Regions from separate parts of the Neorhizobium sp. IRS_2294 genome, predicted to be linked through region 3. Evidence: predicted binding sites of a transcription regulator. Region 3 holds the regulator's gene; each other region holds the start of a gene.

Region 1 (4,285 bases), 1.0 Mb from region 3:
CGGAAGACCCACAGCCGATCGCCGTGCTCGTCCTCGACCACGAAGTAATCGCGCACCGCCTGCATTTCGCGCGGCCGGAGCCACCATTCGCCGAAGATGCGCTCGGGCCCATCGGCACGAACGATGCGGCGGCGCTTGCCGCGCCAGGTGACGACGACTGGCGGCTGGTCGGGCAGGACAGCCATGGTTTCGATTTCTTCGGGATAAGCCAGCAGCCGTGACGGCCGCGGCCACCTGGCTGCCCACTCGGCACCCGTCTCGACGGCCGTTGGTCCGATCCGCCGGAGAGACCGTTCCGGAACGTCGGAGGCGACCGGCGTGATGCGGTAAAGGCGCTGGCCCCGGTTGCCGAGAATATCGACAAGCGGCGTCACATCCACAACCGCCTCTTCCACCAGCGCGTTTGCGACCTGCTTTATTTCCAGCGGCTCGGCCATGACCGCCACCAGCACCATCCGCTCGATGCCGAAACCCGGGTCGATCTTTTCGATACGGTCACAGAGAAGCTTTGTCAGGCGGGCAGGATCACGCACGGGCTTGGCAAGTCCTGCTCGAAGACACTGGCGTGTGTTGTCGACGCGATGGATGATCAGATCGGAGCGCCGGACGCCCAGCCCCCGCTCCTCCAGCTTTGCCGTCAGTTGCGCCACCAGCCGGCGGACGTATTTTGCAATCGTATCGGGCGCACCGATGGGTTCCTGGAAATTGCGCGCCACCTCGACCAGATCCGGCGTGCGCAACGGATCGATGGGTTCTGCAAAACGGCCGAAGAGCTGATCGAGACGGCGTCCGACCTCCGGACCAAATCGCAGTGTCAACGGCGCACGCGGCAGTGCCGACAGCTCTCCTACCGTGTCGATACCCAGGATGCGCAATGCCTGGATCGTATCTGCCGCAAGCCGCAGACAGTGGATTGGAAGTCCGATCACGGCCTTGGTGACATCACCGCGCGGCACCACCGTCGTTTCGTTCGTCGTCAGTCGCGCCAGTGCATGCGCCGCGCCCCAGGTATCGGCGACAGCGGCACGTGCCGTCAGGCCCTTGCCGCGGAGACCGTTGACAACGCCGGAGATCAGCAGCTCTTCACCACCCTGAAGGTGATCGGCACCTTCGGTATCCATGACGATGCCATCCGTTCCATCCACGGCAACGACGGGGCTGTATTGACGAAGCGCCCATAGCGCCAGGCGCTCGACGGCTGCGGCGTCGGCAACGGGATCGGCGTCCACCATATGAAGGTTGCCAATCATCGCCTGTGCCTTGCTGGCAGCCATGCCGACTTTGAGGCCCAGCTTGCGGGCAGCCGTATCGGCTGCCGATATCCAGCGTTTCGAGCCGCTGCGCGAGACCACGACCAGCGGCTGGTCAACCGACACGGCTTCCTCGCCATGTCGACGTATCCGATCCGTTGCTAGATAGGGGAAGTAAACAGACACGACCCTCGGCATCGCAGGCTCCTAACTCAAACTCGGCACATTGCCCCGCCTTTACCCGCATCAATTCCGCCAGCCACCTCGCCCGTCCCACGCCGGCGACAGGAAGCGGCTCGGACGGCAGGGTGCTGATCCTCCAGCGTGTTGTGGACGCCGTCGGCTGACCGTAGTCGGAGGCCTCCGTCTGCCGTCGCCAGCGCCGGACGACCAGGCCGAGCGTCCCCGTCTTCTCGGCAGCCAGTTGAAGACGCCGCGACGCGGTCATCGGCAGCCTCACCAGTTCCCCGACGACGGCCGCCAATCCCCCGAAGGACAGCCCCTCTTCCATCGAGGCAAGCACGTCCTCCTCCTTATCGGCTTCGCAATAGATGACGCGGTCGGGGTGAAGCCCGGCCTGCGACAGCGCCGGCGCAAAGAGATCCGGCCGGGTCAGGCACCAGAGAACCTTTCCCTTGGCCCGGGCCGCAATACCTGCCGCAAACAGGGCGGCCGCGGCACCATCGATTGTACCCGCCCCGCCACCTGCAATTTCATGCAATGCGCCATAGGCAAGCCCCCCGCCCGGCAATCGCTCGTCGACGTCAGGCACCCCGAAGGGCAGCACAAGCGCCTTGCGCGACACGCTGCCTTCCAGATGCGCAATCCGGTCTCTCAGTTCCTCGACAAGCCTTGAGGCAGGGGCATGCGACATCGTTCACGGCCCTCCTCAAGGTTCGCGTTGCACAGGACTTCATGTCCCAAAGAATGTTGGTGTTCTGTTTCTGTTCCGCCGCGACAGAAGAGTCAAGCGGGGTCAGAACGGGATAGCTCTCGGCATTTTAGCGCCGGTGAAGATTCATCGTTCTGAATCAGCTTCGTAGGCGGCTTGAGAGGCTCGATGGAGTGCTTGAGATTTTTTGCATGTTCTTGATCTGGGCTAGGGCGACACGAAAACCGTGAGAACTTTCCGTTCTCAAATCGCCCAATCTGCATATCAAGAATGTAACAGAGTGGCTCGGCGATGTGTGGCAGAGCCAAAGGGGATGAACACTCGCGCTCATGCGGGAATATGGCCGTCTGCGGCCATCCGCCCACGAGCCGCCGCCCTTTGGCTCTTTCCCATTCCCGCAGACACCAAGGAGCACAACGCTACCATCTGCGCCATCGCCGAGGAACTCGACGTTGGATTTGCAGGCGTTCAATGTCAGACGTTTTGTATAGGAGACCAGTGAAGGCTTGCCGCATCAGGTGGCGTCTTCTCCACTGCGAGAGAATGCGGGAGGCGGGCAAGGTTGCCCGTCGCCCGCCGTGCCGCCGTCCTCAGTGGATCGCGGTGCTGACGATCCGGTAGGGGTGTTCAGCTTCATATTCGACCATGATCTGGACGGCCTGTTCGAGAACCTGTTCGGCTTCCTCGACGTGATCGCGTGCAAGCTGATCGGCGTTGATGAAGATCGCTTCGGCCATGTTGCCGGAGATCGCAGCGAACTGGCGGTTACCTTCGACCAGAGCCTCCCTGGCGGCGCCTTCGAGCGCGTGCGCCATGGTGATCAGCGCGTCTTCGCGCTCCTCGATCGTCAGGTCCCGGATTGTCTTTGTCATCTGCTGCATCGTGCCACCCACCTTAATAGTCGTTGTGACGATATCGGTCCCGATAGGGCCCCGTTCACAGCGAAATGGGCATGTTGGCGCCAGATTTCAAGGTTCAGGCCCGCACGGGCTCGTCCTTGTGGACGGCATCGCGGGGCACGAACAGGCAAGCGGGCACGATTAGGATGGCAAACAGGAGCATGGTCAGGAAGGTCGCGTGAAGGCCGTCCTGCAGCGCAAGGCGAACCGCTTCGGCATCGCCACTCACGAGACCGGTTCCGTTCAGGAGAGCACGCAGCTGGTCGGTCGTGATTGCCTGTCCGCTGGTCGTATGGACCAGGCCCCAGCTCAGAACCGCCCCGAGAATCGCCGCGCCCAGCGTGCTGCCGAGGTTGCGGGAAAACACGTTCGACGCCGTGGCACTGCCGCGTTGCGAGGCCGCGACGCTTCCCTGGGTGAGGATCAGTGCGCCGATATTGAGAAGGCCCATGCCGAAGCCCATGACGAGCGAGCCGGCACCCGCAAGCACCGCCGAACTGGATGGCGTCAGCAGGGTCAGGAGGAAGGTTCCCACGGGGACGAACACGGCGCCCACCAGCATGATCGGCCGCAGCCCGAACCGGGTGAAGTTCCGCGAAGCGATCGTTGCGCCGCACGGCCATCCCAAGAGAAGCATGGTCAGTGCAAAGCCCGCCACCAGCGGCGACTGGTTGAGCACGGTCTGCACATACATGGGCAGGAAGGTGGTGAGCCCCATGATCGCCATGGAGGCGAAGAAGACAGAGATGTTGGCGGCCGCAATCGGTCGGTAGAGCCAGAGATCCGGCGCGACCATCGGTTCTTCGACGCGGCGCTCCTGCCAGATGAACAGCGCAAGCGACACGGCGAACAGGACGAAGGAGACGATCGCGGACGTCGACAATCCGGTCTCGGAGACCGTGAGGCCAATCATCAGCGCCGAGATGGAGACGGCAAACAGCACGGCGCCCAGGATATCGATCGAGACCGTCCGGGTGTGCTTTTCCTCGTGGTAGAACAGGATGAACGCTGCGGCAGCGGCAAGGCCGACCGGCACGTTGATCCAGAAGATCCAGGCCCAGGGCAGGTTATGGATGATGACGCTGCCGAGCAGCGGGCCAACCACGGCCGAGAGCGCCCAGACGCTGGCCAGATAGCCCTGAACCTTTCCACGCTGGCTGCCCGGAAAGAGATCGGCCACCACCGTCATGGCGACGGGCTGAATGGCGCCAGCGCCGATGCCTTGGAGCAGTCTGAAGGCAATC
Region 2 (4,285 bases), 330 kb from region 3:
CGCTCTTGTGCGCGGCGTACGGCCGGAAGACCTTGAGAAGGTCACGGAAGTTGCTGGTAATATCAAGCAGGGCGATATCGTCGGCTTCGCGTCGGGGCAGGGCGTTCTTGTCGGCTCAAGGCTTGCCTCGCAGCTCGGCATTTCGGCCGGCGACCAGATCACGCTGATTTCGCCCGAAGGCGACGTGACACCGATGGGTGTCAATCCGCGCGTTAAATCCTATCCCGTGTCCGGCGTTTTCGAGATCGGCATGTCGGAATACGACGCGACGATCATCTACATGCCGCTTGAGGAATCGCAGCTCTATTTCAATGCCGAAGGGCTGGTGCAGTCGATCGAACTGTTCATCGATCACCCCGACAATGTCGAGGACATGCGTCCGCTGGTGGAGCAGGCTGCCGGTCGCCAGATTTTCATTACCGACTGGCGCCAACGCAACCAGACGTTCTTCTCGGCGCTTCAGGTTGAACGCAACGTGATGTTCATGATCCTGACCCTGATCGTGCTGGTCGCGGCACTCAACATCATCTCGGGCCTGATCATGCTGGTGAAGGACAAGGGCTCCGATATCGCAATCCTGCGCACGATGGGCGCGAGTTCCGGCGCCATCATGCGGATCTTCTTCATGACGGGTGCTGCTATCGGCATCGTTGGCACGTTTGCCGGCGTCGCGCTCGGCGTTATCGTCTGCCTCAACATCGAATCGATCCGACAGTTCTTCTCCTGGGTCTCGGGCACCATCCTGTTTGATCCGGAGCTCTATTTCCTCAGCCAGCTTCCGGCCGAAATGAGTTTTGGCGAGACCTTCTCGGTCGTCATCATGGCGCTGGTCCTGTCCTTCTTCGCCACCATTTTCCCGGCATGGAGAGCCTCGAAGCTCGATCCTGTCCAGGCCCTCCGATACGAATAGGTCTCCATGGCTGTCCCGCGTAAAACCGTCCTCAATCTCTCAGGCGTCGAACGTCACTACGGCCAGGGGGAGACGAGCCTGTCGATCCTCAACGGGGCAGACTTCTCGCTCGTGAGCGGCGAGATCGTGGCGCTCGTCGCCCCGTCCGGTACCGGCAAATCGACGCTCTTGCATCTGGCAGGCCTGCTTGAACATCCGGACGCTGGCGATGTGACGATCGGCGGTCGGGCCTGCAACGGTTTGTCGGATGAAGAGCGCACCTCGATCCGTCGCTCCGACATCGGCTTCGTCTACCAGTTTCACCATCTCCTGCCGGAATTCACGGCGATCGAAAACATCATGATGCCGCAGCTGATTGGCGGCCTTTCGAAGGGGGAAGCGCGCGAACGCGCGGGCCAGCTTCTCGATTACATGCGAATCGGTCATCGCGGCGAACACCGCCCGTCGGAACTGTCTGGTGGTGAACAGCAGCGCGTGGCGATTGCCCGTGCGGTGGCCAACGCGCCCCGCCTTTTGCTGGCCGACGAACCCACCGGCAATCTCGACCCGAAGACGGCATCCTACGTGTTCGAAGCGCTGGAGGCGCTGGTGCGCCAGTCAGGGCTTGCTGCCCTGATTGCCACCCACAATCATGATCTCGCTGCCCGCATGGATCGTCGCGTCACGATCGAGGGCGGCAAAGTCGTCGAGTTCTAGCGAACGCACTGATCCCCAAAGCGTGCCCCTAATCCGATAGTGTCCATCGTCACATCCTCGAAGGGGCGTGCGATGGACACTGCTGCCATGGAATGACGTCACGTCAGCGATCCGCAGCGATGGCTGGCGTTTGGCTGCCGACCGCTTGCGTTGGCCGGCAACGGCATTGGCCTATGGAGCGCTGGTTACCTCCAGCCAGCAAGCAGAATTAACCATCGGTCAGAAACTTCTATTCCCGTTTTGTTCTACTATTGACGTTGGCACGAAAAGAGAACAAAGTGCCAACATAAACGAACACGGGAGACGACGATGACTGACCTTCTTCGTGATATTGCCGCATTCGCCTCCATTGCAACTTTCGTTGCCAGCTTGTCGATGATCATGCTGGTGATGTGAGCCGGTCCGTGCTCGCCCAGCTGGCGGGCGCAAGCGGAAAGAGGTTGAGAAGACCATTCTTGACTCGACTCTGAAGCCCCCGCGCCGGACAATGACCCGATTCAAGGAATGGGTATCAGATGGCGGACGCAGCGACTTTACAATCGGAATCGGAGGATTTGGGAGCGACGCCACAGTTCGTGCATCTGCGCGTCCATTCCGCCTATTCGCTTCTGGAAGGTGCGCTGCCGCTTAAGAAAATCCTCTCCAAGGCCATCGCGGACAATCAGCCCGCGATCGCCGTCACCGATACCAACAATCTCTTCGTCGCGCTGGAATTCGCCCAAAAATCCATCGGTGATGGCATTCAGCCGATCATCGGTTGCCAGCTGTCGATTGACATGGAGGATCAGCCAGACGAGCGCCGCAACGGCCATTTGGCGAAGCTGCCGGCAATCGTTGTGCTTGCCGCCAATGCCAAGGGATACGAGCGGCTGGTGGATCTCGTCAGCCGTGCCTATCTCGATGGAGAAGGGCAGGCGGCAACGCATATCTGCCGCGCCTGGCTGGAAGATGGCGGCACCGAAGGACTGATCGCGCTGACAGGTGCTGCCGGTGGCCCTGTCGACATGGCAATGAAGGACGGCAACACCGTACTCGCAAAGGCGCGCCTCCTGTCATTGAAGCAGGCCTTTGGCGATCGTCTGTATATTGAACTGCAGCGTCACGGCACTTACGACCGCCGTCATGAGCAGCGGATGATCGATCTTGCCTACGACCAGGATGTGCCGCTGGTCGCGACCAATGAGGCCTTCTTCCCGGGCAAGTCCGATTACGACGCTCATGATGCCCTGATGGCCGTCGCGCACAATGCGATCGTATCCGACGATACCCGTTTCCGTTTGACGCCCGACCATTACCTGAAGAGCCGTGCCGAAATGGCAAAGCTGTTCGCCGATCTGCCGGAAGCGCTCGAAAACACGGTCGAGATCGCCAAACGCTGCTCGTTCATCCTGAAGACCCGCAGCCCGATCCTGCCGCGCTTCACCGGCGCCACCGATGATCCGGCAGAAGCGGAGCGCGCCGAAACGGCGGAGCTGCGCCGTCAGTCGGTCGAAGGCCTCGAGAACCGGATGGCCGAACTCGGTATCACGGCCGGCTTCACCGAGCAGGATTATCGCGAACGGCTCGATTTCGAGCTCGGCGTCATCGAGAAGATGAAGTTCCCGGGCTACTTCCTGATCGTTGCCGACTTCATTAAATGGGCAAAGCTGCAAAACATCCCGGTTGGTCCGGGCCGTGGTTCCGGTGCAGGCTCGCTGGTCGCCTATGCGCTCACGATCACCGACGTCGATCCGCTGCGCTTCTCGCTGCTGTTCGAACGCTTCCTCAATCCCGACCGCGTCTCGATGCCCGACTTCGACATCGACTTCTGCCAGGATCGCCGCGAAGAAGTGATCCGCTACGTTCAGCGCAAATATGGCCGCGAGCAGGTGGCGCAGATCATCACCTTCGGTTCGCTACAGGCCCGCGCAGCACTGCGCGACGTCGGCCGCGTTCTCGAAATGCCCTATGGCCAGGTCGATCGCATCTGCAAACTGGTGCCCAACAACCCGGCCAATCCGACCACCTTGGCAAAGGCGATCGAGGAAGAGCCAAAGTTTCAGGAAGAGGTCGACAAGGAACCGGTCGTCGGCCGTCTTCTCGATATCGCCCAGAAAATTGAAGGTCTCTACCGCCACGCCTCGACCCACGCTGCCGGTATCGTCATCGGCGACCGGCCGCTTTCGAAGCTGGTGCCGATGTACCGCGATCCGCGCTCCGACATGCCGGTCACCCAGTTCAACATGAAATGGGTCGAGCAGGCCGGTCTGGTCAAGTTCGACTTTCTCGGACTGAAGACGCTGACCGTGCTCAAGACGGCGGTCGAGTTCTGCAAGAAGCGCGATATCGTTGTGGATCTCGCCAAGATCCCGCTCGATGACGAACTGACCTACCAGATGCTGTCGCGCGGCGAGACTGTCGGCGTGTTCCAGGTGGAAAGTGCCGGCATGCGCAAGGCGCTGATCGGCATGAAACCGGACTGTATCGAGGACATTATTGCGCTGGTGGCGCTTTATCGCCCGGGTCCGATGGAAAACATCCCGACCTACAATGCCCGCAAGCACGGCGAGGAAGAAATCGAATCGGTCCATCCGTCGATCGATTATCTGCTCAAGGAAACCCAGGGCGTTATCGTCTACCAGGAACAGGTGATGCAGATCGCCCAGGTCCTGTCGGGCTATTCGCTCGGCGAAGCCGACC
Region 3 (4,285 bases):
CGCCAGGAACTGGCCCTTCTTCACGTTGATCGCGCAACCGGTCTTTGCGGCCGCGACGAGCAAGTCGGTCTGGCGCGACAGGAAGGCGGGGATCTGCAGGATATCGATCGTATCCGCCACAAGGCCGCACTGCTCTTCAGTGTGGATGTCGGTCAGAACCGGAAAGCCGTATTCCTTCTTGAGATCGGCAAAGATTGCCATCGCGTTGTCCAAGCCGATGCCGCGCTTGCCGGAGATCGACGTGCGGTTGGCCTTGTCGAAGGAGGATTTGTAGACGAGGCCGATGCCGAGCTTCTTGCAGAGTTCGACAAGCGTGCCGGCGATCATGAACGCATGATCGCGGCTTTCCATCTGACAGGGACCGGCAATCAGCGAGAGCTTTGCCGTGTTTGAGAAAACGACTTTCGAACTCCCCTCGCCCACGGACACTTCAGAATTGGCGGAGACTGTCATTTCACTATTCCTCGAAACCGAAAACCACACCTTGCCCCGGGGCTGCCGACACGATCACGCGGCCATCCCTGCGGATGAATGCGACGTCATTAGCAGCAAGGGTGATCTCTGTCACGGCGAGATCGGTGGTCTTGAAGATGATCCCGCGCGCAGCGAGGCGCGACGATGACAAGGGCTTCATCGAAGACCGGAACTCGTCGCTGAACGTGTCGTTGGATTGAATGCGGATGCTGGCATTGGCAGCTTCGATCCGCAGACCGTCTTTCCCTTGCTCGGGTTGCGTCTCGAACACGGTTTCGAAAAGCGGCAGAAACTCCAGCGGGTCATCTGCAGAAAAGACGATCTCTCGAAGGCCTGTAACGGCGTTTGCGTGCTCATCTAGACCACCGCGATCTGCCGGTAATGCGGCCATGCGCTGGCAGGAAAACAGCAAGATGTCATCGACCTCGGGGACTGCCGCGAACGCCAGACGGAATGAGACTTCGCTCTCCCCACCATCGGGCAACTGCATCGGGCGGGAGAATTGAAGCATCTCGCCCGCAGACATGTGCCCGTCCACAAAACGGCTATGATCGGCCGCTGCATCCTGCGTCCCGACGACCACCGCCGATAGACCTTCCCTTTTCCGCTGGCCGCGAAAGCGGATGTCGCGATCGGTGAACACGTTGCCTCGTTTTGCCGCAAGCGAGGCTTGCCGACGGTTCACAATGGCCAGCGGCTCGAGATACGAGCCATCCGCGAAGAATATGCAGGCATTAGCTGTGCCGAAAGGGTGAACACCTTCAGGTGCCACAGTAAAGCCGAGAGCGGTCAACCTCCCCCGCGCTGACGCCAGATCTGCAACGGGCAGAACCAAATGATCGACTGACTTGTTACCCACTTACACCCCCAAAGTCTTATTCCGCAGAACATTGGCTATCGCGGGAAGCTCGGCAAGTGCTGCGCACGAACTGAATACGTGATCGAACGCTGAAATGAGACTATTCTTGAGCAAAAATTTGGGGCTTGCGGAACACAGATAGAACATATAGCGTCCGTTCTGCATTTGTTTCCAATTCTGAGGGTCCCATCCATGCTGACACGCAAGCAACAGGAGTTACTTCTGTTCATCCACGAGCGGATGAAAGAATCAGGCGTGCCGCCGTCGTTTGACGAAATGAAGGACGCCCTCGACCTTGCATCGAAGTCCGGCATCCATAGGCTGATCACCGCGCTCGAGGAGCGTGGCTTTATTCGCCGCCTGCCGAACAGAGCACGCGCGCTCGAAGTGATCAAGCTGCCTGACGCCTATGTGGCGAACCTTCATCCGCGACGGGGTTTTTCTCCCAGTGTCATCGAGGGAAGCCTCGGCAAAACGCAACCGGTCGTCGCTCAGAAGCCGGCGCCGGTCATGGCGGACAATCCGTTCTCGACAAACATCCCGGTCATGGGTCGAATCGCTGCCGGCGTGCCGATCTCCGCGATCCAGAACAACACCCATGACATCGCCGTTCCGATCGAGATGCTGGGTTCCGGCGATCATTACGCGCTCGAAGTGAAGGGCGATTCGATGATCGATGCCGGCATCCTCGATGGCGATACCGTCATCATCAAGAATACCAGCACCGCAAGTCCAGGCGATATCATCGTTGCCCTGGTCGATGAGGAAGAAGCGACCCTGAAGCGGTTTCGCCGCAAGGGTGCCTCGATCGCACTGGAAGCGGCAAACCCGGCTTACGAGACCCGCATCTTCCCGCCCGACCGGGTGAAGGTCCAGGGCAAGCTTGTCGGCCTTATTCGCCGCTATCATTAAGAACGGTGTCATCCCGGAGATGCGCAGCAACAGCCTCCGGGATGCCAAAGTCGAGTTGTCGCGTTCGCCAGTCATAGAACCGGTGGACGGTCCACGGACGGCTTGAGGTCTGTGCGCTGTCTCGCATCGCCGCCGTAATCTTGATGTCTGGCGCTGTCGCGTTCGGAATAATGGTGATTTCCAGTGCGCCAGTCCGGCGCAACGTCCGCCTGCTGAGAAGCAAGGCGCCGGAGCGGCAAGTATCGAAGCGTGCGCCGGGCGAGACGATGATCCGACCGACATCGCAGGCAAGACCGGTGTATCGGTTGTCTTCGACGGTGACGATCCGGATGTCCTGAGCAGTCTGCGCCGCGCACAGGATTTTCGGCAGACAGGCGAATCGTCCGGGCTTCAATGCTTGAAGAAAACCCCTGACATATTCGATTTCCCGGCGCGTCAAATCCGGTCGCGAATGTGGTCCAGGTGGTCTGTCATCGCTTTTCGCAAGGCTGGCACCTCGCGCTGGTTCCGAAGAGGCAAGAACCGGCAAGGCGAGCGGTTGTTCTCCGGTCTCAAGCACCAGCGCTCGCCGCCATTGATCGTAGATAAATCCCGGCGGTCGGGTTCGATTGAGGGTGATCTTGTCATCCTGGATCACGCCGACCGATGCGCCGTCTTCGGATATGACGATATCAGGCCTCGGCGCCGAGCCTGAGCGGACCGCAAAGAGCAAAGCCACCGCCATGAACAGCGCGCCTGTCAGCCTCAGCGGCGTGCGCAGCAGCGTCAGAAGCAGAAAGCCTGCCGTCGCCAGAGGCAGGAAAAGCGGGTTCTGCCGGCCGATGGCAATATCGCCGCCCCATGCGGCGACGATCTCGGCAATGCGAATGACGATCCGCAGCCCCTCGCCCATGATGAACAGAAAGGGAGCATCCAGCCCGAACGGCATCAGCAGCATGGCCACGAGACCTGCCGGCATCACCACGAAGGAAATGATCGGCATGGCCGCGAGATTGGCCGCGAGGCCGTAGGTGGTCAGATGGTGGAAATGCTCGATCGAATAGATCGACGTCGATGTACTGCCGATCAGCGACGTCACCACGATCCCGGCAATGAAATGGAACGTCGCCGCGACACCCGTTATCCACCGGTTGCTACCTTTTGTCTCCTCCTTACCTTTCGCGAAATATCGCGTCCAGAGGGCGAACCCTGCCACCAGTGCCGCGGTTGCCGCAAACGACATCTGGAAACTCGGACCCAGAATCTCCGACGGCGAGATGGCGAGGATGATGATTGCCGAAAGGGCGACGTTGCGAAGGCTGATGGAGGGTCGATCGACGAGCACGGCGACCAGCATCACCGCCATCATGATATAGGCCCGCTCGGCGGAAACCCCGAACCCGGAAATCAGGTAATAGGCGGTCGCCATGACAAGCGCACCGAACGCGGCAAACTTCTTGATCGGATAGGCCTGCGCAAAGCCTGGAAACAGCGACAGGACGGAGCGAACGCCGACGAAGAAGATACCGGCTGCCAGCGCCATGTTGAGGCCTGAGATCGCGACGATATGGGCCAGTCCGGACAGACGAAGCGCCTCGGTCGTCTCACGGGAAATTGCACGGCGCTCGTCGGTCACGATTGCGGCAGCAAAAGCGCCCGCATCCCCCTTGACCGTATCGCGGATGCGATTGCCGATTGCGCTGCGAAGCGCAAAAAGCCCTCGCTGCATGTCCGACCATAACCCGGGTTGGTCATCGATCGCCGGTTGTACGCTAGGCGCGCCGTAAAAGAAGCCAACGGCCCCGATTTGATCGAAGTAGGAGGAGAAGGCGAAATCGTTCAATCCGGGAAGCGCCGGGCCAGAGGGTGGCGACAGACGGGCACGGCCGGAAACGCGCTCTCCGATGTCTGCAGGTTCGTGTTGGCTTCTGGCAAGAACCGAGACGCGCTGTGGCGGTCGTGAAAGCGAGGGCTCAGATGTCTGCTCGATCCTGAGGATATAGCGCCAGCGGCGCTGTGCATCGGCTTCGCGTCGTTCGACTATCCCGCTGATAGTCGTCG

The links. Region 3 encodes LexA, which represses DNA repair genes until DNA is damaged. Its sites were predicted from a motif close to TGTTCNNNNTGTGTTCNG; they were not measured.
Region 1: ACQY1K_RS02895 (ImuA family protein) is a predicted target of LexA. The motif match lies at 2,185-2,202, and genes of this name have one in related genera.
Region 2: dnaE (DNA polymerase III subunit alpha) is a predicted target of LexA. The motif match lies at 1,837-1,854, and genes of this name have one in related genera.

Annotation. Positions count from the first base shown of each region.
Region 1 covers NZ_CP191439.1:599,575-603,859, reverse strand. Annotated here, with positions in the region: gene ACQY1K_RS02900 (Y-family DNA polymerase) at 1-1,448, opposite strand, end outside; gene ACQY1K_RS02895 (ImuA family protein) at 1,366-2,124, opposite strand; gene ACQY1K_RS02890 (hypothetical protein) at 2,733-3,023, opposite strand; gene ACQY1K_RS02885 (MDR family MFS transporter) at 3,118-4,285, opposite strand, start outside.
Region 2 covers NZ_CP191439.1:1,310,924-1,315,208, forward strand. Annotated here, with positions in the region: gene ACQY1K_RS06250 (lipoprotein-releasing ABC transporter permease subunit) at 1-910, shown strand, start outside; gene ACQY1K_RS06255 (ABC transporter ATP-binding protein) at 917-1,606, shown strand; gene dnaE (DNA polymerase III subunit alpha) at 2,122-4,285, shown strand, end outside.
Region 3 covers NZ_CP191439.1:1,641,815-1,646,099, reverse strand. Annotated here, with positions in the region: gene kdsA (3-deoxy-8-phosphooctulonate synthase) at 1-453, opposite strand, end outside; gene ACQY1K_RS07990 (VOC family protein) at 458-1,333, opposite strand; gene lexA (transcriptional repressor LexA) at 1,526-2,245, shown strand; gene ACQY1K_RS07980 (ComEC/Rec2 family competence protein) at 2,226-4,285, opposite strand, start outside.